4 regions of the Rossellomorea sp. ABR4_012 genome follow, and region 2 is predicted to be linked to each of the others. Evidence: riboswitches for the same ligand, from Rfam matches in the RefSeq annotation. Region 2 holds a riboswitch; each other region holds the start of a gene.
What was found. Region 2 has a riboswitch for cyclic di-GMP ahead of ACXAFV_RS03100 (anti-repressor SinI family protein). Riboswitches for the same ligand answer to the same signal wherever they lie in the genome.
Positions count from the first base shown of each region.

Region 1: another riboswitch for cyclic di-GMP. It lies ahead of ACXAFV_RS00645 (EAL domain-containing protein); the one in region 2 lies ahead of ACXAFV_RS03100 (anti-repressor SinI family protein).
Region 3: another riboswitch for cyclic di-GMP. It lies ahead of ACXAFV_RS04090 (beta-ketoacyl synthase N-terminal-like domain-containing protein); the one in region 2 lies ahead of ACXAFV_RS03100 (anti-repressor SinI family protein).
Region 4: another riboswitch for cyclic di-GMP. It lies ahead of ACXAFV_RS04465 (hypothetical protein); the one in region 2 lies ahead of ACXAFV_RS03100 (anti-repressor SinI family protein).

Region 1 is NZ_JBSWVK010000001.1:127,662-132,735, reverse strand. Features, by position in the region: gene ACXAFV_RS00655 (DmpA family aminopeptidase) at 1-1,020, shown strand, start outside; gene ACXAFV_RS00650 (DNA-3-methyladenine glycosylase) at 1,118-1,702, shown strand; cyclic di-GMP riboswitch class II at 1,811-1,892, shown strand; gene ACXAFV_RS00645 (EAL domain-containing protein) at 2,023-2,691, shown strand; gene ACXAFV_RS00640 (ABC transporter permease subunit) at 2,887-4,866, shown strand; gene ACXAFV_RS00635 (helix-hairpin-helix domain-containing protein) at 4,882-5,074, shown strand, end outside.
Region 2 is NZ_JBSWVK010000001.1:598,175-603,248, reverse strand. Features, by position in the region: gene ACXAFV_RS03125 (DEAD/DEAH box helicase) at 1-525, shown strand, start outside; gene ACXAFV_RS03120 (hypothetical protein) at 1,255-1,428, opposite strand; gene ACXAFV_RS03115 (single-stranded DNA-binding protein) at 1,447-1,821, opposite strand; gene ACXAFV_RS03110 (YwpF-like family protein) at 2,082-2,522, shown strand; gene ACXAFV_RS03105 (helix-turn-helix domain-containing protein) at 2,615-2,935, shown strand; gene ACXAFV_RS03100 (anti-repressor SinI family protein) at 2,966-3,100, opposite strand; cyclic di-GMP riboswitch class I at 3,135-3,268, opposite strand; gene ACXAFV_RS03095 (TasA family protein) at 3,662-4,318, opposite strand; gene ACXAFV_RS03090 (helix-turn-helix domain-containing protein) at 4,550-4,891, shown strand; gene ACXAFV_RS03085 (class D sortase) at 4,888-5,074, shown strand, end outside.
Region 3 is NZ_JBSWVK010000001.1:823,205-828,278, reverse strand. Features, by position in the region: gene ACXAFV_RS04095 (putative bifunctional diguanylate cyclase/phosphodiesterase) at 1-1,229, opposite strand, end outside; gene ACXAFV_RS04090 (beta-ketoacyl synthase N-terminal-like domain-containing protein) at 1,276-2,451, opposite strand; cyclic di-GMP riboswitch class I at 2,818-2,901, opposite strand; gene ACXAFV_RS04085 (SGNH/GDSL hydrolase family protein) at 3,061-3,873, opposite strand; gene ACXAFV_RS04080 (acyltransferase) at 4,582-5,074, shown strand, end outside.
Region 4 is NZ_JBSWVK010000001.1:903,942-909,015, reverse strand. Features, by position in the region: gene ACXAFV_RS04485 (response regulator transcription factor) at 1-401, opposite strand, end outside; gene ACXAFV_RS04480 (cytochrome c biogenesis CcdA family protein) at 414-1,127, opposite strand; gene ACXAFV_RS04475 (class I SAM-dependent methyltransferase) at 1,444-2,019, opposite strand; cyclic di-GMP riboswitch class I at 2,347-2,440, shown strand; gene ACXAFV_RS04470 (hypothetical protein) at 2,463-2,780, shown strand; gene ACXAFV_RS04465 (hypothetical protein) at 2,859-3,131, opposite strand; cyclic di-GMP riboswitch class I at 3,279-3,367, opposite strand; gene ACXAFV_RS04460 (murein hydrolase activator EnvC family protein) at 3,633-4,958, opposite strand; gene ftsX (permease-like cell division protein FtsX) at 4,997-5,074, opposite strand, start outside.

The DNA of each region.
Region 1 (5,074 bases), 470 kb from region 2:
GAGATTGGTTCTTATTCTTGCGGGCAAGCTAACAGCATCACTGATATTAAAGGTGTTAAAGTGGGGCATCAGACACTTTATTATGAAAAAAACGGGGAAACGGTACGTACAGGTGTGACGGCTGTTTTGCCCCATGAAGGAAATATTTTCAGGGAAAAAGTGTACGCTGCCAGCCATGTGATCAACGGATTCGGTAAGACGGCGGGGACGATACAAATCGAGGAACTGGGTGTGTTGGAAAGTCCAATCATGCTGACCAATACACTTTCTGTCGGGGATGTCATGAAGGGGACGGTCCAATATTTAATGGAGGAATGCCCGGAGATTGGAGATACAACAGGGACGGTCAATGTGTTTGTCGGGGAGTGCAATGATGGGTATCTGAATGACATCAGGGGGCTCCATGTGACCCCTGAAGATGCGAAAGAAGCAATACATAAAGCTCACTCGGAATTGGTTGAAGAAGGGTGTGCAGGCGCAGGAACTGGAATGCTATGTCTAGGATATAAGGGAGGCATTGGGACAAGTTCACGGCAGCACAGATTTAGCGAAGAGCTATATTCGGTAGGTGCGCTTGTGGTAACGAATTTCGGCAGACGCAGTGATTTGCGCATCCCTGTGGAAGTTGAAAAGGAAGAGGGTGAGGTTCCTGATGGATCCATTATGATTATTTTGGCAACAGATGCTCCGATGAATGAAAGGCAGCTTAAGCGGCTGGCTAAGCGGGCGTCATTCGGCCTTTCAAGGACCGGTTCTTATGCGGCCCACGGAAGCGGTGATATTGTCCTTGCGTTTTCCACAGCCCACAAGGTGCCGCATCAACCATCTGAAGACAATACATTAACATACTCGTTCATTAAAGAAGATGGTGAGATTATTTCAACACTTTTTGAAATGGCTGTTGATAGTGTCGAGGAAGCAATATGGAATGCCTTGGCTAAAGCGGAAACGACGACAGGAAGAAATGACCGGAGAGTGGAAGCCATTCCATTGGAGCGACTGACCTGTTTAAGGAGATAATGAAAAAGGAAAGCAAAGTCTTGCCATCATAAAAGGTTTTTTCCTCCAGGAAAAGAGGAAATATAAAAGGAAGGATTACGTAAGGGATGTGAAAAAGATGAACTACACACCTTTGCCTCTCTCTTTTTACGAACTGCCCACCTTAGATCTTGCTCAATCACTTTTAGGGTGTGTGCTCGTAAAAGAAACCGAGGAAGGAATCGCTTCAGGCTACATCGTGGAAACTGAAGCTTATCTGGGTCCCGAAGACAGGGCCGCCCACAGCTTTGGAAATCGCCGGACAAAGCGGACGGAAATCATGTTCCATGAAGCGGGCCGGGTATATACATATTTGATGCATACTCATTGCCTCGTCAATGTGGTATCCGCTGGAGTCGGGGTGCCGAACGCTATTTTAATCAGGGCGGTCGAACCGTTGGAGGGCCTGGAGTTAATGAAAGAAAGAAGAAAAGGCCATCCGATGAAAAACTGGACGAGCGGTCCAGGTAAATTGACGAAAGCTTTAGGGATTACCATGGAGGACTATGGGAGGTTCTATACTGAACCGCCGCTTATCATCGCGGAGGGGTATACCCCTCCCGAAATTGCTTCCGGTAAAAGAATCGGCATCGATAACACAGGGGAAGCAAGGGATTATCCATGGCGCTACTGGGTTAAAGGGAACCTTTATATTTCCAGATAGCACAACAGATTCTAAATTTTCAAATAAATAATGAAAAAATACTCCCAATGTACTAGTTTTATGGTATATTTTACTTATTAAGATTGTTTTCTACATAAAATGATAAATTTCGCATTGGGAGCTGTGAACCTGAATGATAGATGGGCGCTTACATTCAGGGGAGCTAGTAGCGCAACCGACCACATACGAACGTAATCCAAGCGTTCTTTCATGTGGTTTTTTTATTTAAGAAAAAGAGTTCTGTTCCAAAAACATACGATAAAGAGAGTACAGGGGTTTTATGAATATATTTACGATTTTTCAAGAGGACTTTATTTATCATGATTATCAGCCTTTATACACAATTGATCGCTGTCTATCGCTTTACGGATATGAAGCGCTGCTCAGGAATACACATCAGGAGAATCCAGAGACGCTTTTTGACAGCAATGAGGGCTAACATATTGTATAAGCTTGATACCTTATCGATTTCAAAAGCAATCGAGGGATTCTTGCATAATCGGAATCAAAACGGAAAACTGTTCTTGAATGTGTATGTGACCACGATCTTACATCCAAGCTTTCATAGATATTTCGACTATCTCATGGAGACCTACCCTCAACTTCAAGGGCGCCTTGTTTTCGAGCTGAATGAATCAACTTCAGATGAGCTCTGGCAGAATCCGTTATTGCTGAAGGCTCTAAAGAATCTAAAACAATACAATGTTTTATATGCCATTGATGATTTCGGGCAAGGAACAGCCTCTATAAAAAAGTCCATAGAATTTGAACCTGACATTATCAAGCTTGATCGATACTTTGCAAAAAATCTTGCTGAGAGTGAAAGGAAACAGCGTTTTATCTCTTTCTTTAATCAATTTTACGGAAGCGATACACTCATCATTTTAGAAGGAATTGAACAGGAAGAAGATATGCTTGTGGCCAAGCAACTTGGCATCACAATCGGGCAGGGCTATTTTCTGGGCCGTCCGAGTCAGCTGCTGGCATAAATAAGGAAGATCGGGATGCTTAGTCACCATCATGACTGAGTGTCCTGATTTTTTTATATGCTTAAAAGTTTTTATTGCTGTGTCTCAATGAGCCGTTCCGCTATTTATTTGATACTGAATTGTTAAAATTGAAATAAAATTGAAAAAATTTACATTATCCATTAAACTGAAGAAAAAGATAAAAAGGGGATTACTATGAGATTTTTGAGGTTTCCACTAAAATTCGTGTTCTATTATTTTCTTGGTTTTCTAGGGATCATTGCCATCAGCGTTGCCCCTCAAGCCATGAGAGAAAGGGGACTGTATAACTTTATCGGGTACTCCGAAGAAGTGATTAAGTTTTTCTTTGCGTTTTGGGATAAAGAAAATTGGAGTTATTCATATAAAGGATATACGGAACATTTCATGGATATGCTTTGGGGCCCTTATCTGTATTCTTTGCAAGTATTAGGCGGGGCCTTGGCAATCGGACTTGGATTCGGGCTTATTTTGACTATCATTACGGTATTTCTTCCCCGTTGGTTATCATCACCTCTAAAGAAACTGTTGAACCTCCTGGAAACTGTTCCGGATCTTATGTTTGCTTTCATGCTCCAGTTGTTCATTGTCTTCGTCTTTAAAAAATTCGGCTTCGAGCTCATGCAGTTTACGGAACTGGGAGATGAAAAAGTCTATCTTGCACCCATGATTACCCTCTCGATCATCCCGATGATCTCGTTCTTTCGTATTCTTCTTCTGATAACAGAAGAAGAACTCTTAAAGCCTCATATTGAATTTGCTCAGAGTAAAGGCATGTCCAAGGGAAAAATCCTGTTGTCCCATGTATCTAAAAATATTTCACCAAGCCTTTTTTATCATGGAAAAATCATCATTTGGGGAATGCTTTCAAGCTTATTTGTCATTGAAACCATTTTTAATATGAGAGGAATCACATACTATATCGTGCAGGATTTCAGGCCGATGGTCATCGCCATTTCGCTCATTCTGATTTTCACGCCTTTCTTCGTTGTTTATCAGGGTGTATACCTGTGGGTTAATTCAGCCAGTAATGAAGATGACACCAAGTATAAAAAGGACAAAACAAAATGGACTGAATGGCGGATATGGGGATGGCTTGCTGCCATCAGAAAATTGTGGTGGCAGCATATGCACAACCCTAAGTTTGCTTTAGGGTGCAGTGCATTGTTTATTATGATTATGTATAGCTTTCTCTACCCGTTATTTAAGGAGAATCCAATCCATTACATTAAATATCTGAAAAATGATGAAGGCCGGATTGTTTCAGGTCCTCCGCATGAACCGTCCGACCAAATGATCCTTGGATCGGATATTTATGGGTACAGCATTATGGATCAACTGATTGTCGGGGCGAAATATACGCTGCTGTTTGCTTTGATTGTTGCCTTATTACGGGTCATAGGCGGATTTTATTTAGGAGTGTTTTATCATTTTCATCTAAAAGAAAGAAGGAAGAATTGGCTCGATCGGCTGATTGATTCCATACACTTTCTTCCACTGAGTTTGATTGCATACCTGCTGCTTAGACCTGTTTTATGGGGATTGCCCGTACTTGGTTGGGATAACTCAATGTTTGAACGCCTTGTGTTTGAAGCAATGGTCCTCACGATACTCGTACTGCCGTTAACCACGGTATTAATCGGAAATGAAATGAAGCTGATAGGGAAAAAGGATTTTGTGCTATCTGCGAAACTATTGGGAGGGAGCAATAAGCATTTGCTTTGGACCCACTTATTCCCTCATCTTGCACCGAGATTGTTCATTATCTTCGGCCACCAGTTTATTCAGACTCTATTGATTCTAGTACATTTAGGCTTGTTCCACCTATTTCTTGGAGGGACCATCATTTCGGGTGGAGATATGCCAGATCCCCCTAAATCAGGGACCTTTGAATGGTCAGGCTTAATAAGCTCAGCCAGATATTCACTGATGACAGGGAAATATTGGATTGTCATGGCTCCCCTGGTGGCATTTATGATCACCATTATAGCGATGCAGCTCATTGTTCAAGGAGTAAAGGAAATCCAGCAGCAAAAGGTGGGCGTGCTGATAAACAATACCCCTATCAAGAGCAAACACAAATCAATGAAAAAGAAAGCGTACCATCCTGTAATGGGAGATTTTCAATTGACAAAGCAGCAGACGTATAAAGGATAGAAGGAGTTGAAAGATATGAGCAATAAAAGTCCTAAACTTCCTTTGACAGATGAGGAAAGAACATTACTTCGCCGAGCGAAAATAAAACTAAGCATGGTAAATCAGATTACTCCTGAAGAACTGAGTGAAAGACTGGAAATCCCCTTTGAAAGAGCCAGATACCTGGTGGGAATGTCCATTTTCCAACAGATTCCTTCCATCGGTCCGA
Region 2 (5,074 bases):
CTGACCCGTTCGGAAAAAATGCAGAAGCTGAAAGACATTGTGGAAGCCGCTCTCGAATCAGGAGAGGCTACATTGATTTTCACTCAATACATTTCCATGGGTGAGATGATCCAGGAAGTCATGAAGAAAGAATTCGCTGTCGATGTGCCATTTTTGAATGGAAGCATGGCCAAAGGGAAGCGTGATGAACTAGTGGAAAGCTTCCAAAACGGTGAATTCCCAGTCTTTCTTCTTTCCTTGAAGGCAGGCGGTACCGGATTGAATCTGACCGCTGCCAACCACGTCGTCCACTACGACCGCTGGTGGAATCCAGCAGTCGAGAATCAGGCGACCGACCGTGCTTACCGCATTGGGCAGAGTAGGTTTGTTCATGTTCATAAGCTTGTGTCATCAGGGACACTTGAAGAGAAAATTGATGCGATGCTTGAGAAGAAGCAAGCGTTGAACGATGAAATCATTAGAAGCGATCAGTGGGTTACTGAGTTGTCAGATCAGGATTTGCAGTCGTTGTTGGTGTTGGAATAGATTTTGGTGGTAGACCCCTTTCCTTTTGGAGAGGGGGTTTTTCTATTTGCAATCCAGCTAGTGTAAAAATAGTTTTTTGGAGTAGCTCACCATTTTTGTGGATATAGCCTGTTCCAGCTGTTGATTGGAGTGGAAGACGTAGACTCCTGCGGGAGAAGTGGCCAATGTGAGACCCCGGAGGCGAAGCTGAGGAGGCTCACGGGTCACCCGCGGAAAGCGAAGTCTTCCACGGAAATCAACAGCGGTGATCAGCAGAGTCAATGATGTTTCTGCTATCCCCCTCCTAAATTAGAATAATTCTCAGAAGATCATATACTTCTAAAATGGAACGTATTTTTTGTCGAATGGATCATAAAGTTGGAAAATGGACCATAAATCCTGGAAATGGATCATATTTCCCCAGAATGGCTCATATATGGAGGCTAGGCTGCTTTTTCCTTGTCTTTGAACTAGCAAGCTCCAACTTTTCTCCTCCTCTCTCTGTAAAACCACAAAAAAACAGCCGGCTCCAATGGAAACCGACCCTACATGAAGACATATTGGGGAACTTACAAAACTACTTCACTACTTCCTTACGATATTCTATTTCTAACGAGGTATGTTAGAGGGATGACGCGGTGACATGATGACAATTGGACTTTGAGACAAACACTTATAGGTTGGACAGAAATTATTTACGAATAGGATGTACGTTTGAAGGGTTCTAAGTTGGAGAGAAATCGAGGTTCCTTAAGATGTAGTCTGCAGAATGGCACTCGGGTGTTCATATCCTTGCTCGAGTGCGGTTACCCGTTGTGAGAGGTAGAAATTCTCGACGTTGGCACGTGCTACTTTCTTGATCAGGTCTTCATTCAGTTTTTCTAGTCGATCGATTCGTTGTTCCAGCGATTGCAGGGTTGCCATATGTGCCCCTCCCTTCTTTTAAAATGGCAGTTCGACCGGTTCTTTCGCCGGCTGCTGTTCTCTGTCAGGCTGCGGCTTTGAATCCATGAATCGTATCGAATCAGCCACTACCTCGGTGACATAGATCCTTTTTCCTTGATCATTTTCATAATTGCGGGTTTGAATGCGGCCGGTGATGCCGACGACCGAGCCTTTGCGGCAATATTTCTCCGTGTTATCGGCCGCCTTGTTCCATATCTTGCACATGACGAAATCCGTCTCCACCTGTCCCTGCTGGTTTTTAAACTGGCGGTTGACGGCAACCGTTACATTGAGGACCGACCTGCCTTCCATCGTTTTCCTCGCTTCGGGATCCTTGGTCAGCCTTCCCACCAGGGTTACTTGATTGATCACCTTTGTTCTTCACTCCTTTCTCTTTGGAATAATTTCATCTTACCCTCCCCTCCTAAGCTTGTAAAATCGTTAATTTCTGAATTTCAGAGCCTAAGCAGCCTCAAATTTGGCAAATTCGCCTAGGGAGATTTCCGATTTTCAACGCAAAATAAGCCCAAATATCAGAAATCAGACTTTTTTAACACAATTTGATATTATGGATTCTTTTTACGCTGTGATATAATTTTTAATAATAACCTATTTATAGGAGATGTTCGTTCATGAAAACTTTTAAAGTGATTTCACTGCAGGTAGTTGATAATGATGAACTCCAGGATTTTGATATTGAGGACGGTTTGATCATCAATAAAGAGGATGAGAAGAGTACGTGGCTTGTCGAAACGTATATGTCACAAGAACACATTGAATTTTTTCAAAAGGCCCAGCAGCAAAAGGGGGATTTGGAAATCCAGGTCGTCATCTCCCATAAAGCCAATGATCCTGCCGCTTTCATGACGTCCATACGCTGCATCAAGAAAATGAACGGCCGGATGAGTATTTTATTTGAAGGAAAATTAAAGAAGCAGCGCAACGAGTATGCCGAGCTACTGTTGGACGACTTGCTGCAAAAAGGATATTCCGGTGAAGAATTGATGAAAGAATTCCGCGAGAAGATGGTGTCCAAGCCGCGCATTCCAGTTACATCAAAACCGAGCGTCTAATTTTACGAGAATATGTAAACTTCTTATAGAGTAGATGTTGACGGTTTGTTATAATAAGATTATCGATACGATTCAATAGGTAGGTGTCCACAATGATTGGGGAGAGAGTGAAAAAGTATAGACAGGAAAAGAGAATGTCTATGACAGAGCTGGCCGAAAAAGCTGGGGTTGCCAAGTCATATTTGAGCTCCATTGAGCGCAACATTCAACAAAACCCATCCATACAGTTTTTAGAAAAGGTTTCTGCCGCTTTGGGAATCTCGATGGACGCATTATTACACGATGAATCCGAAAACACAGCAGTCGATCGCGAATGGATCAAAATTGCTGAGGAAGCGATGGATTCTGGTATTACAAAGGAACAGTTCCGTGAGTTTATTGAATTTAATAAATGGAAATTAGGAAATAAATAAAGTCTTGCAGTCTCTGCAAGACTTTTCACATTATACGATTTTATATTCTTCAGCTGCATTTTTGCTATGATTTTGTAAATATTCTCTAATATCATTCTTTGAAATCCCTGCATCAAGTGCCTGCTTCACTAGTTCAATCCATTCCAGATCAAGTTCACGCTTCATCAATACCATTCCTCCCAAAATACATATATGTATTTCAGGCAATCCAGCCATCTTAGTCGTCCAATGTGCATTTTTTCTATGTAGGTTGATTTCAATTTGTTCACATCTTCTTACCTTAGACCCGTGACTTTGCGTCCCTACTTTTCAATAGGTTTGCCTTTGTCTGACTAGCCCCTTAGAACTATACCCATTATACTAACGATGAACCTTTAAAACTGTTGTTTTTTGTCTTTTCTGACAATTATTTTTACACTTTTTTCCTACATAGTTTGTTGTTTTTTGACAGGAGTTTAACGACTTTATCTATAATGTGCTATTTGTTAAAAGAAACGACGAATACTTATGTCGAATTACTGCGAATAATTACTACTTAGTTGATTTTGGTAAGCTTCTAATTTTTTCTTCAAAGGAAGGACTTTATCATTAATATTATGGAAAGTGTTGGAGTTATAAAAAGAGTGGTTAGTCAAATCATGTCCACAGGATGGACAGATCCATTGACCGGTTTCCGAACTGCTGAAGGATGCTCTTTTACAGCGAGTACATATTTTTTTATACATACTATACTTCTTTCCTTTCTTTAAGGGAAATTTCAGGGAGTTTAATTTTTGTTGATACAAACTTTCTCCTTGTAAACATGTATAAGCATATTCCCAATATAAATAGTACACTTCCCATCAATAAATATTTGAAATATTCAGTTGCTGTATCAGGTAAGATATTTCCTCCAGCGACTGGAGTAACTGCACCATCGGGTCCTTCCACCAGAAAACTGAACTGAAATTCTGTCGATAACCCTTGAAATTCATTCCCAAGCTCATATGGTATTTCTATGGTAATTCCTAATGTTTCAGAAGAACTACTTTCTAAAGCTCGAAGATCTAGTGTTTTGAAATCCTTAACTTTTCCTTTTACCAAAATTTCCTTCATATCACTGATTTCCAAGATTAATTCATTGTAGAACTTTTCAGATCCTCTTAAAAATGTGTTAGAAAAAAGATAACGGAAATCCTGTTTCCCGTTATTTGATATTGTTATTTTTCTTGATATTTTATCCCCCGGTTTAACATTTGTAAGATTGAACAAAACCGGTGATGGACTAATAGAGATATCTATATCTCCTTGTACTTTACTGTTCTCTTCTGCTTGTAAATTATCAGGAGTAAACAAAAACAAAAAAATGATAAAAATACTAATGATTTTATTAAATTTCTTCATATTAAGTCTCCTTTGATTATGTTTTTCCTCCTGCATTTCTCCGATTGTTCTTTTTAAAGAACTTATGATTTCAGTATATTAAACTAGATTCTATTTTTAAAGGATTAAATTTCTTTATTTTATTGATTTTCTACTACTATTTCGTTCTTTATATAGAATTAACTCTTAAATGCTCACTTTTTCGTTTTTTATAAATTACACTTTGTTCTATATAATGAATATATCTGATTTATGAAAGGGCTGAGTGCATTGGTAGGTGAGGTCTTAAAACATTACAGGGAAGAAAGGGGGATGACGATCAATGAGCTCTCACATTTAGCAGGAATCTCTAAGTCCTACATAAGCTCAATTGAGAGAGGATTGCAAAAAAACCCCAGCATACAGGTTCTTCAAAAATTAGCTGAGACCTTGAATATATCACTCAGCCAATTACTTGAATTCAAATCGGAAAGTCTTTCTATCGATGAAGAATGGCTGCAGTTAGTTAAAAAAGCTATAGAAGAAGGGCTTACCAAACAAGACTTTCTGGATTATATCCGATTTATCCAATTTAAAAAGGAGCAAAGCATGTGAAAATTCATTTTTTAAAATTTTTAAGTGTTGTCTTACTGATTGGCGGCGGGGCGTTATTGGGGATTTCCGGATATCAAATAATAAATCAAGAGCTACAGGAAAAGAAAGCATTGGGAGATGCACTTAACATCGTAAAGGCAATTGGAAATGATAAGACAGATCATTCAAGTGAAATTACCTATT
Region 3 (5,074 bases), 230 kb from region 2:
AATCGATCTAGGTCAATAAGCATCAAAGCAGCTTTACTGTCAGCAGGCTTTAAGATGTTCGTTAAATTTTCATTTAACATCCTCCTGTTGGGAAGTCCGGTCAGTACGTCGTGATTCGCTTGGTGGTTAAGCTCTTTTTCATGCTGTTTATGCTCAGTGATATCGGTTGAGACACCCAGAAGAATAGTGGAATCTTTTGTTTTAATGGGAATCTTTGAACTTTGCAGCCATCTCTCTTTCCCGAAACGATCAATAAAGATCTCTTCAAGTGCAGTAATCTCTTTCTCATCAGCAAGTACTGCTTGATCAATCTGATAAATTTCAAAAGCTCTTTCCTTATTCACATGAACGTCGAAATCGGTTTTCCCTATTATTTCACGCTTCTCCAACCCATATAGTGTGGCAAAAGATTCGTTCACCAGAGTGTATCGGCCGTATTGATCTTTCGCATAAATATAGTTGGGGTTAAGGTCGATTACCTTGCTTAAAAACTCCCTGTTCTGGTCGAGTTGACTGTTCACATCGTTGACCATACGAAGATGCATCTTATTAGATAGAATCAGAATGGAAATAGCGAATATAAGAACCGACACTGCACTGGGAAGCAGCATGGCATAAGGAAGCATGTTCAGTATTCCGATGGCATATCCTAATGCGGTCGAGAGAATAAAATAGAATAAAAACGATTGCAAAGCAGAATGACCAATTCGAGTGCAAATCCTTATACATACGACAATACTGATGATAAATAGAAGGACATTGGCATGAAATACCCATGATAGACTCCCATATACAGGAAAATAAAAAGAAGGGGCATGCGCTGGCTCTATCAATCTATAAGAATGAATCCCTTTATGGCTCCAGCCTATTAAATACACGGCAAAACTGCAGATGTAATAGAAGATGACCACCTTTTTATTCATCAGGTAATTCCATTTACTGTTTTGGAAGTTCGCAAGCTCTTCCTGGTAAATGATAAATGCCACAAAGAATAGAGTAGGAGATAACATGATGGAACCGATCCTAAATAGCCTAAACAGAAAATCAATGGCTTGCTGGGTTAAAACATGATGAGCAAACAACACTGATACATCTATCTGCCATAACGTTGCCAATAGTAAAAATAAAAATAGTGCCTTTGACAGCTTATTTCCCTTGAACATTTTAAGAATTGAAATGCCGATAACCAGAGGGATAAGTGCAACTAATAGTAAAAACAGAAAAAACATAAGATGATCCCCCCTCATTCAAGTAGTTGTTCCTTTTTAATCGGTTTCAGGGTTTCCCAATAACAATACAAGCATTATTCCCGCTGTTACCATGAGTGGTGATGCTCACGGATTCGATTGGCTGAAACCGGGTTTTATAAACAATGGGCAAATCCTCGTATCCCTTCCCTGATGTTTTGATAGTCGGGGGTATAAATCCATACTCAATTGAAAGGAGAGCTGAGATGATTTGCATTGCGCCCATGGCAGCAAATGAGTGACCGGTCATTCCCTTTATTGAGGTCAGAGGCACCATATTCCCGAATAACTCTCTATGAATATACCCTTCAATCCGGTCATTTGTCTGCAGGCCTAAAGACTGACTGTTCACATAAGAAGGGACTTTGTCCCTGATGACCTCCTTGTATAAAGAAAGCATTTCCTGTCCTGATTCATCCGTTTTTAGGATAGGTGTTCCCTCATTCCTTGATAACACACGCTCTATGCTTCCATAGATTTTCTTCCCCTGCTTCATAGCATCCTCTTCACGTTCCAGAACGAGAACCCCTGCCCCTTCCGAAAGGACGAACCCTTGGTGATCGGTCGAAAAAGGGACACCAGTCTTTTCGACCGAGACATTTGAAGCAATGGCTCTTGTTTTGATGAAACCGTTAATACTCCACTGTCCAAGAGGTGCGTCTGTCCCCCCTATGATACAAGCATTCACTTGGCCGGACTCTAATAATAATTTGGCCAAAACCACGGCATCCAAGCTGGCTGTACACCCCGTAGTAATGGTGAAAGCAGGTCCTCTAAGTCCTATATGTGCCGCGATTGCAGATGAAAGGGTATGGTTATCAACAATGGATACCCCGTGAATCGGATACTTTTTCAAGTCAAGGGCCACGGATGCATACTGCTCAATTTCTAGGATCGCCCCCGCAGAAGTCCCCATGATGACAGCCACCTGATAAGGGTCACATGATAGTTGAGCCATTGATACTGCGTCATCGGCAGCAGCCAGGGCCAGCCTGATCGAACGGGGATAACGCTTATAATTTTTTTCATTAATAATCGTAAAATCGTTTTCTATGATTCCCGAAATCACACTAGAGTGCGTAGCATTGTTACTTTTGAGTACAGACTGGGTACAGATCCCATTCTCCAGCACGCTGCGAAAATCATGTTTAGTTAAAGCGCCTGGAGCCTTTATCCCATAGCCGGTAATTACAATTCTGTCCAATAGAATCCATCCTTATGATAGTAGGTCATACCGATAATTTCTTCCGTTACCAATTATTATAAAGGAAATCATTAGACATAATCTATGTTAATTCGACAAAAAACACACTACATAAATATCAGTAGAGCAGAAAATAAAAAAAAGGCCCATTATGAGCCTTTCCATAAACTAATAGTTATTCAGTTTCATTTCATGATACATGATCTTTTGTTGAATTTTCTTTTTGAGACGGCAATCCAGACAACTATCAAATAATGCTTGATGGTAGTGCACTCTTATAGAATGCCACCAAAATTTAAATTGAGACAATACTTTTTTCAACTTCATAATGTTCCTCCTCTGTTTCATAAATCGCAGGAGTCCGTTTTCGGAAGCTGGCTGGCATAGTCATAGACATTAGCCCCTATAGTTTTGCGTCATCATTTTTCAATGATTTTGCCATTATCGTACGAATTATGAATGGTTTTTAAATAGTTTCAATAACATACTATATAACTATAAACTACAGTTATGAATGATTCAATTTTACTACTTTTAGATAGTATCATAAAAATCATAAAAATAAATTGTATATTCTTAAAAGAATATTTCACAGATTAAAGCTATCTTTTACATTCTCACAAAATAATCAATTAAGTATTTTGCCCAAACCCCATTTCCTTTATCATTCGGTAAGTTTTCATTCGTTAGATAATCTTTTATTTCCTTATCGTTATAATCCGGCCATGCCTCCCAATGATTCAAGTAGATATATTTATTTTGTATCGCATAGTCTTCTAAATCTTGTTCTTCATTTGGATAATGACGGGCTCCATGAATAGGGTTAGCAGGTTGAATCATCACTGTGATGTTAGGGTTATGTTCCTTAAAAACTTCTATAATTGTTGAAAGGTTTTTTAAGCGGTTCGATATACTTATTTCTCCATTATCATACAGTAAAAATGGTTCCAATAGCAGAATGTCTGGGGTCTGATCCGCCAAGTCTTTATGTATGTTCTCGTTGATTACCTGATCAGAGGTTTTGTTAGCAATTTCTTTTATTGAAACCTCTACAAGCGACTTTCCATAAATTTCATGCAGCTTACTTTCCAGCTGTTTTGCCCATGCACCTACCTTTTGCGAGGTAGAGGAGGACCCCAAAATCATCAGATAGACGGGTTGATCATTACTGCTAGTTTTTTCTCTGAATTTTTGTTGAAGTTCAGGCGGCAGGTAATTCACTCTATCTAACTTCATTAGTTTATCCCTATCTACTACTTTTTCAACTGAAACTTGCTCATTTTCCCTTTCTTGATCATTCAACCCGGTTGATGCAGCAGAGTCTGTCTGAACCGCCCCTACTCTCTTATCCCAATGTAATTTACCTGCTGTCAATGTGTGTACCGTGATGATAAAAAGACAGATTAACAATACATTCTTCATTCTCATCCCCCATCCGTATAACCTATACAGACATGATACAGTAGATATATTACATTATTTGTAAATATATGTAGGATACGGTTCTAAAAGTTACGACAATATATTAGTTTCTTTACACAAAAGGGGTGACTTAAAGAATTTTCACTCTATGTCACCCCTTCAAAATATTTAACTACTAAGTCACAATGCTTTTTATAAAAATGCCTTAACAATCTTTACCCAGCCAAAAAAAGAAAGCCACAACGGAATACTTATAAGAGTGCCCCAATACAAACCGGAACTGAAATCGTTTTCATTTCTCACAACTCTAGCACCCCATTCTACTTAATTTGTTACCTGAAGAACGTATATGTCCAATTATAAACCGTTTATTATAAGAAAATTGTCATTTTCATGGTGGAATTTATAAGAACATTTAGCTTAATACGTCGAATTGTTACTTTTTTATTCCCTTTTCTTTTTTCTCCAAAACCTTTTTACGAGATATATAGAAGTCATTTAACTTGAGCTTAACAGAATAATTCTTATGGGGGTACGAGCCTTAAGTATGAGAGATAACCTTAAAATTTCCACAATTAATAGATTATGGTTCTTATATTATCTCCATTCAACTATTGCATTAAAGTAAGATTACAAACGAGAACTCACTAAATTTTTCATATAAGATGTAGGAGGAATTCAGTTTACTACACCAAGGATGTGACAAAAATGACTAAAAAACGCAGCCATATAGCTGAAATTCATATATTAAGAGCAATTGCTTGTCTATTAGTGGTCTTTGTTCATGTCTCGGCTACTTATTATTATCAACAGGGGCAGCAGTTCAATGATTTCACTTATTTCATCAATCAGATAAGCCGCTTCGGAACCCCTATTTTTGCACTTATCAGTGGGTTTCTATTATTTTATCAAGTTCGCTTCAGAGGTTTTGATATTAAGAGGTTTTCCACTAGCAGATTTACCAAAATCGGATTCCCTTTTTTATTTTGGAGTATATTTTATTTAGGTTTTATGTATGCAGTTGAAGGTGTAAATCCCTTTGACGTCGGTGAAAAACGCTTTCTAATGAACTTCTTATCCGGGAATTCCTTTTACCATTTATACTTTATGTCGATAGTCTTTCAATTTTATCTGCTATTCCCACTCTTGCAATTAATCCGTTCTAAAAAGAACTGGATTATTTTGTTAGCGTGTTCTATCC
Region 4 (5,074 bases), 310 kb from region 2:
CGGCTGAGCTTTTGGCATCGGTTGGACGTCCTTCGCAGGACCGTCTCCACACGGGTCACAAGCTCGGTTGGACTGAATGGCTTTGTCACATAGTCATCCGCCCCCGTTTTCAATCCGTGGATCCGTTCATTTTCACTCGCTTTTGCGGTCACCATGATGATGCCGATGTCGCTCTTTTCATCCTCTCGAATCCATCTGCACAGCTCTTCGCCTTGAATTTCAGGCAGCATCAAATCGAGGATGGCAAAGCAGGGATCTTGCTCTCTGAACATACGCTTCCCTTCTTTACCATCAGCAGCTTCAAATACTTCATAGCCCTCTTTTTCAAGAAATATCTTGATCAGTTTCCGGATCTTTGCATCGTCTTCCACGACGAGGATGCTTTTATTCTGAACGTTCACGGCCATTTCCTCCTAGGTTGAAAAAAGACTGAATACGGAAAGATAAGCGGAGATTTGCTGCATTTTTCCGCTGAAAACGAGAAGCCCCAATGCGACCATCACGGCTCCATTGATTTTTGCCAGCTTCGGCAGGATCCTGTTTACCCTCTTCATGACCGTGAATGTTTTCGTGATCATGAGTGAGATGATGAGAAACGGAATGGCAAGCCCGATGGAATAGACCACCAGAAGCGTGATTCCCTGAGACAGCGTAGAGCTTGCACCTGCAAGTAAAAGGATCGAAGACAGCGTCAGCCCTACACAAGGCGACCACCCGCTCGCAAAGGCCATTCCAAGCAGGACCGACCCAAATGCTGTTCCTTTCTTCTTCGTTTCAAACTGCTTTCCGCCCTTCATCAGAAACGAAAACGAAATCCAGCCCATCATCTGCAAACCAAACACGATGATCAGAATCCCTGCGATTTGCTCTATGTACATGCGATACTCGGAGAACAACCCGCCGAGAAAGCTCGCCGATGCCCCCATTAAAATAAAGATAAACGAAAACCCTGCAATGAAGCCAAACGAAAGGGTAAGCACGATTCGTCTATCTACTTGGATCCGGCCGCCTTCAGCCTGCCCGCCGGTCAAATGACTTACATACGCCGGCAGCAGCGGAAACACACACGGCGAGAAAAACGACAGCGCCCCCGCAGCCAGGGCAAACCATATTGATACCTCTGCCATACATTGTTCACTCCTTTATACCAATAGTATGGCGGGGGAATGTTAATTTTTTGTTAAGGGGTGGGGATTTTTTGTTTGGGGGGTGGTATTGATGGGGATAGTTTTGGATTTTGGGGTGCCTGGTACGATTCGGTATTTTGAGCCAGGCTCATTTTTGCCGAATTGAGCCTGGCTCAGATTTTTGCACCTGTTACAGTTGATCTTACTTTTTCTGGTGGTGTGAACCTGGTACAGTTTTACTACCATGAACGGTGCCTGGCATAATTCGGACGATTTGAGCCAGGCACAAACACCTGGCACCAACAATTCAACCCTCTCATCCCTTACGCACAACAATATAATAAACAGCCGGATGCAGATGTCCTACTGTCGTCTCGTAACCGGCTGTCCCCAGCTGATGTGCCAGCTCTTCTGAAGGAATCCGTTCTTCAAGCGGAGGTCCCATTTCCGATTCCACCGCTTCCCAGTCAAGGATGAGCCATAGGCCGTCGTCTTTCAGCATGTCATTTAAATCTTGAAATACTTTGGTCAGATTCGGCACTTCATGCAGGACGAATGCAGATACAATCTTGTCCAGGGTGTTCTTGTTAAAACTTAAGTATTCCAATGAGGATTTTTCATACTCAATATTGGTTACATTCGCTTCTTTTGCACGGTGCTGCAGATATTCGAGCATCTCTTGCTGAAGGTCGACAGCATGTACCTTGGTATCTACCGACTTTGCAATTGGAAGTGTCAGGTAGCCGTTTCCGCATCCGAGATCGGCGACGAGGTCATCTTTATTCAGTTGAAGAAGCTCGAGTACTTTGTCCACCGGCACCATTTTCTTCCGCTTTGGGTCGAGCAGTTTTGATGCTTTGTGGTGTTCAAAAAGGTGGCCGTGTCCTTGCATGGTTGGTCCCTCCGTTTTATTGGTTAGTTTTTTTAAGTAACGACGTCTGTTGAGGCAGACTATCGACGAATGATTGTTTTTAAACTATTCTCTTCACTTTTACTGATATATAGACCATTTAAACAATAGTCGCTACATGTATCTGTACTAAGATACCCTCTTATGTATGTAAGTATGATGCTTTTCTTGCCACCTATCAAGTAGAATGACTTTGACGCAGTATCAGATTTGGTATTTTAGAACTATTACTTTATCTTCATTTACGATTAACAGTATAGAACAAGTAGTGGAAATGAAAGTAAGGTGGATTTCTTTTTGACAGGGTTCTGTTGAAAAAGGCAAACTTCCTGAAAAGGAAGGACGCAAAGCTTCGGGTCTAAGGGGGACAATGGACTGCCGCTAGGATAGCCGGGCCGCCAACAAAGGATAAAGGGGAAATCATAATGACTTTTGAAGAACTGCAAACGATTAAACGTCATATATGCAGGTTAAATGCATTGATTGAATTACGAAGCGATGAACAAAAGCATGCAGGAGAGTATATCCAGCTCATACGCTCTTTTTTACGAATTCAGCCTAAAGAAGCTTACTTGCCAATGATGGAAGTGATGACGGTGATCAAATATCAAAAGCCTACTATCTTCCAATTATTGAAGCACCAGGGTCAAAGGGACCCTCATTTTGAGTTCCTTACAAACATAACAATGGATATCCGTACAGCTGAAAAGAACCTGGAACAGTGGCTGTCAATGTCTGCATAATTGAGGATTGATCTTACCGAAGAATCTATATAAATAACAAAAAACCGGCAGTCAAAAGAAGAAGACATCCGGTTTTTATTATATAATCGCTCTCTCATCTGAACTGGCTTGTTGTGAACCCTTTAGTGCTTCTAAAATAAGCACCAAGTAAAATCCCGTGTTTCCGCCTCTGCGGTCAATCAGCTGGATATCGTCTACGATTTTCTTAACCTCTTCAAAGCCCAGCCTGCTTAACACCATATCGCTGATCTCTTCCGCTGTGTAGGAGCTGAAATTCTTTAAAGAGGAACGATTTCTCCTGCAAAAACTTCTCAATTGTCTTCTGACGTCAGAAATATATACTTGTTCCATCCTCTTATCTCCTTTCTTAATTCAGAACTACCTTGCCTGCCTGCAGTGACGCTGGGATCAAACCAATAAAAATGCCCGCCAAAAAGAATGGCGGGCAATAAATGAAGCTGACAAACGGCGACAGCGTTCATTTATCTTCCAATCCTTTTCGGTAACCCGGCGGTCATAGTTTTATGAAAACGTTAGATCCGTGGCTTTGCGTCCTAATCTTTCGAATTAGTTTGCCGTTATCGAAGGTTGATTTATAGTTCAAATGATACATATTATATTTCCTTAATAATACTATAGTACCAATAATTATCAGGATTTAAAAGAGTTTTGGTGTAAATATTTTCTTTTTCGACATTAATTTCATTATACATTATAACGTATGATTTGTAAGGGTCAGGAAGTATTCTTTTATGAATATTAAAGAATAGAAAAAGAAAAATTTTCTACACTTTTATCCAAAAAAATCCTGCCATAAACATATGGCAGGATTTTTTATAGAATACTATTCTATTAGAAATTAATATATTGGCGTGGGTTTACAGAGTTGGATTTCGATGCATTCCAAGAACCTGCATGAAGTTCAAAGTGTAAATGCTGTCCGAAGGAATAACCTGTGTTACCCATGTAACCGATTTGCTGTCCTTTATCTACAGGCTGGCCGCTGCTTACTGATGAAGAAGCCATATGCGCATACACTGTAGTGAAGGTTTTTCCGTTGATTGAGTGAGTGATGTACACAACGTTACCGTAGCTGGAGCTGTATTGGCTCTTGATGACATATCCGTCAGCTGCTGCAACGATCGGCACACTTCCGCGGGCAGCGACATCGATACCATAGTGGTAACGAGCTTTCCCGTTAAGAGTATCCCATCCATACTCAGTTGTAATCGTACCTGATGCAGGACTTGTCCAAGTCCCTGAGCTTACAGGTGTGCTTGGTGCCGGTGCAGAAGAACCTCCGCCACTGCTTGCAGATTGTGCTGCTGCGCGTTTCGCAGCCTCTGCTTCAGCTTGTCTCTTCTTCTCAAGTTCACGCTGGCGGGCAAGTTCTGCTAAACGTGCCTGCTCTGCCTGGATTTCTCCGCCGATTTGCTGTTCCATTTTAGCCAGTTCATTAGATTCTTTTTCCAGGTCCGCTTTCTCAACTTTAAGGGAAGCCTGCTGTTTTTCAAGCTGCTTGAATAGTTCTGCTTTTTGTGCTTTTTCGCTGTTTAAGTCTTGCTTTAATGTTTCCAGACTTGCTTTATCATTTTCTAATTGAGCTAGTTTACCTTCAACTTCTTGTTTCTTTTTCTCTAGTTCTTCCTGGTCTCTCTTTTGCTCGTCCATGATCTTTTTATCTGCACTCACAATTGTGTTTACTGCAGTGACCCGGTTGATGAAGTCGCTGAAGCTGTCCGCACCAAGAAGGACATCAAGATAATTTGCAGAGCCGCCTTTTTCCTGAATCGCACGTGCACGTTCTTTTAAAAGTTCATTACGCTCTTTGATTTTTTCTTCCAATGCTTTGATTTCTTCTTTAAGCTTATTGATTTCTGCATTTGTCTCATCAATTTCTTTCGCTTTTTCTGCGATTTTGTTTTCGGTATCTTTTATTTTTGCGTCAAATTCTGCAATTTTCGCTTTAATTTCTTGCTGTCTACTGATGTTTGCATTGATTTCTGATTCTTTCTTATCGATTTCACCGTTGATTTTATCTTTTTTAGAGGAAACCTCATCTTGTTTCTTTTTTAGATCCTCTACAGAGGTAGCGTTAGCCGGTGTTCCCACTGCTGGAAAACTCCCGATTGTTAATGCTGCTGCAATAGCTAATGACATAAAATACTTCTTGTTCAAGCGGCATGCTCCTTTCAGCTTCTATCAACCTATCAATTTTAGACTCTCAAGAATTTACGTACAGACATGAAGCTTCCCCAAGCGCCGATCAAGCATCCCATTAATAGGATCAAGCC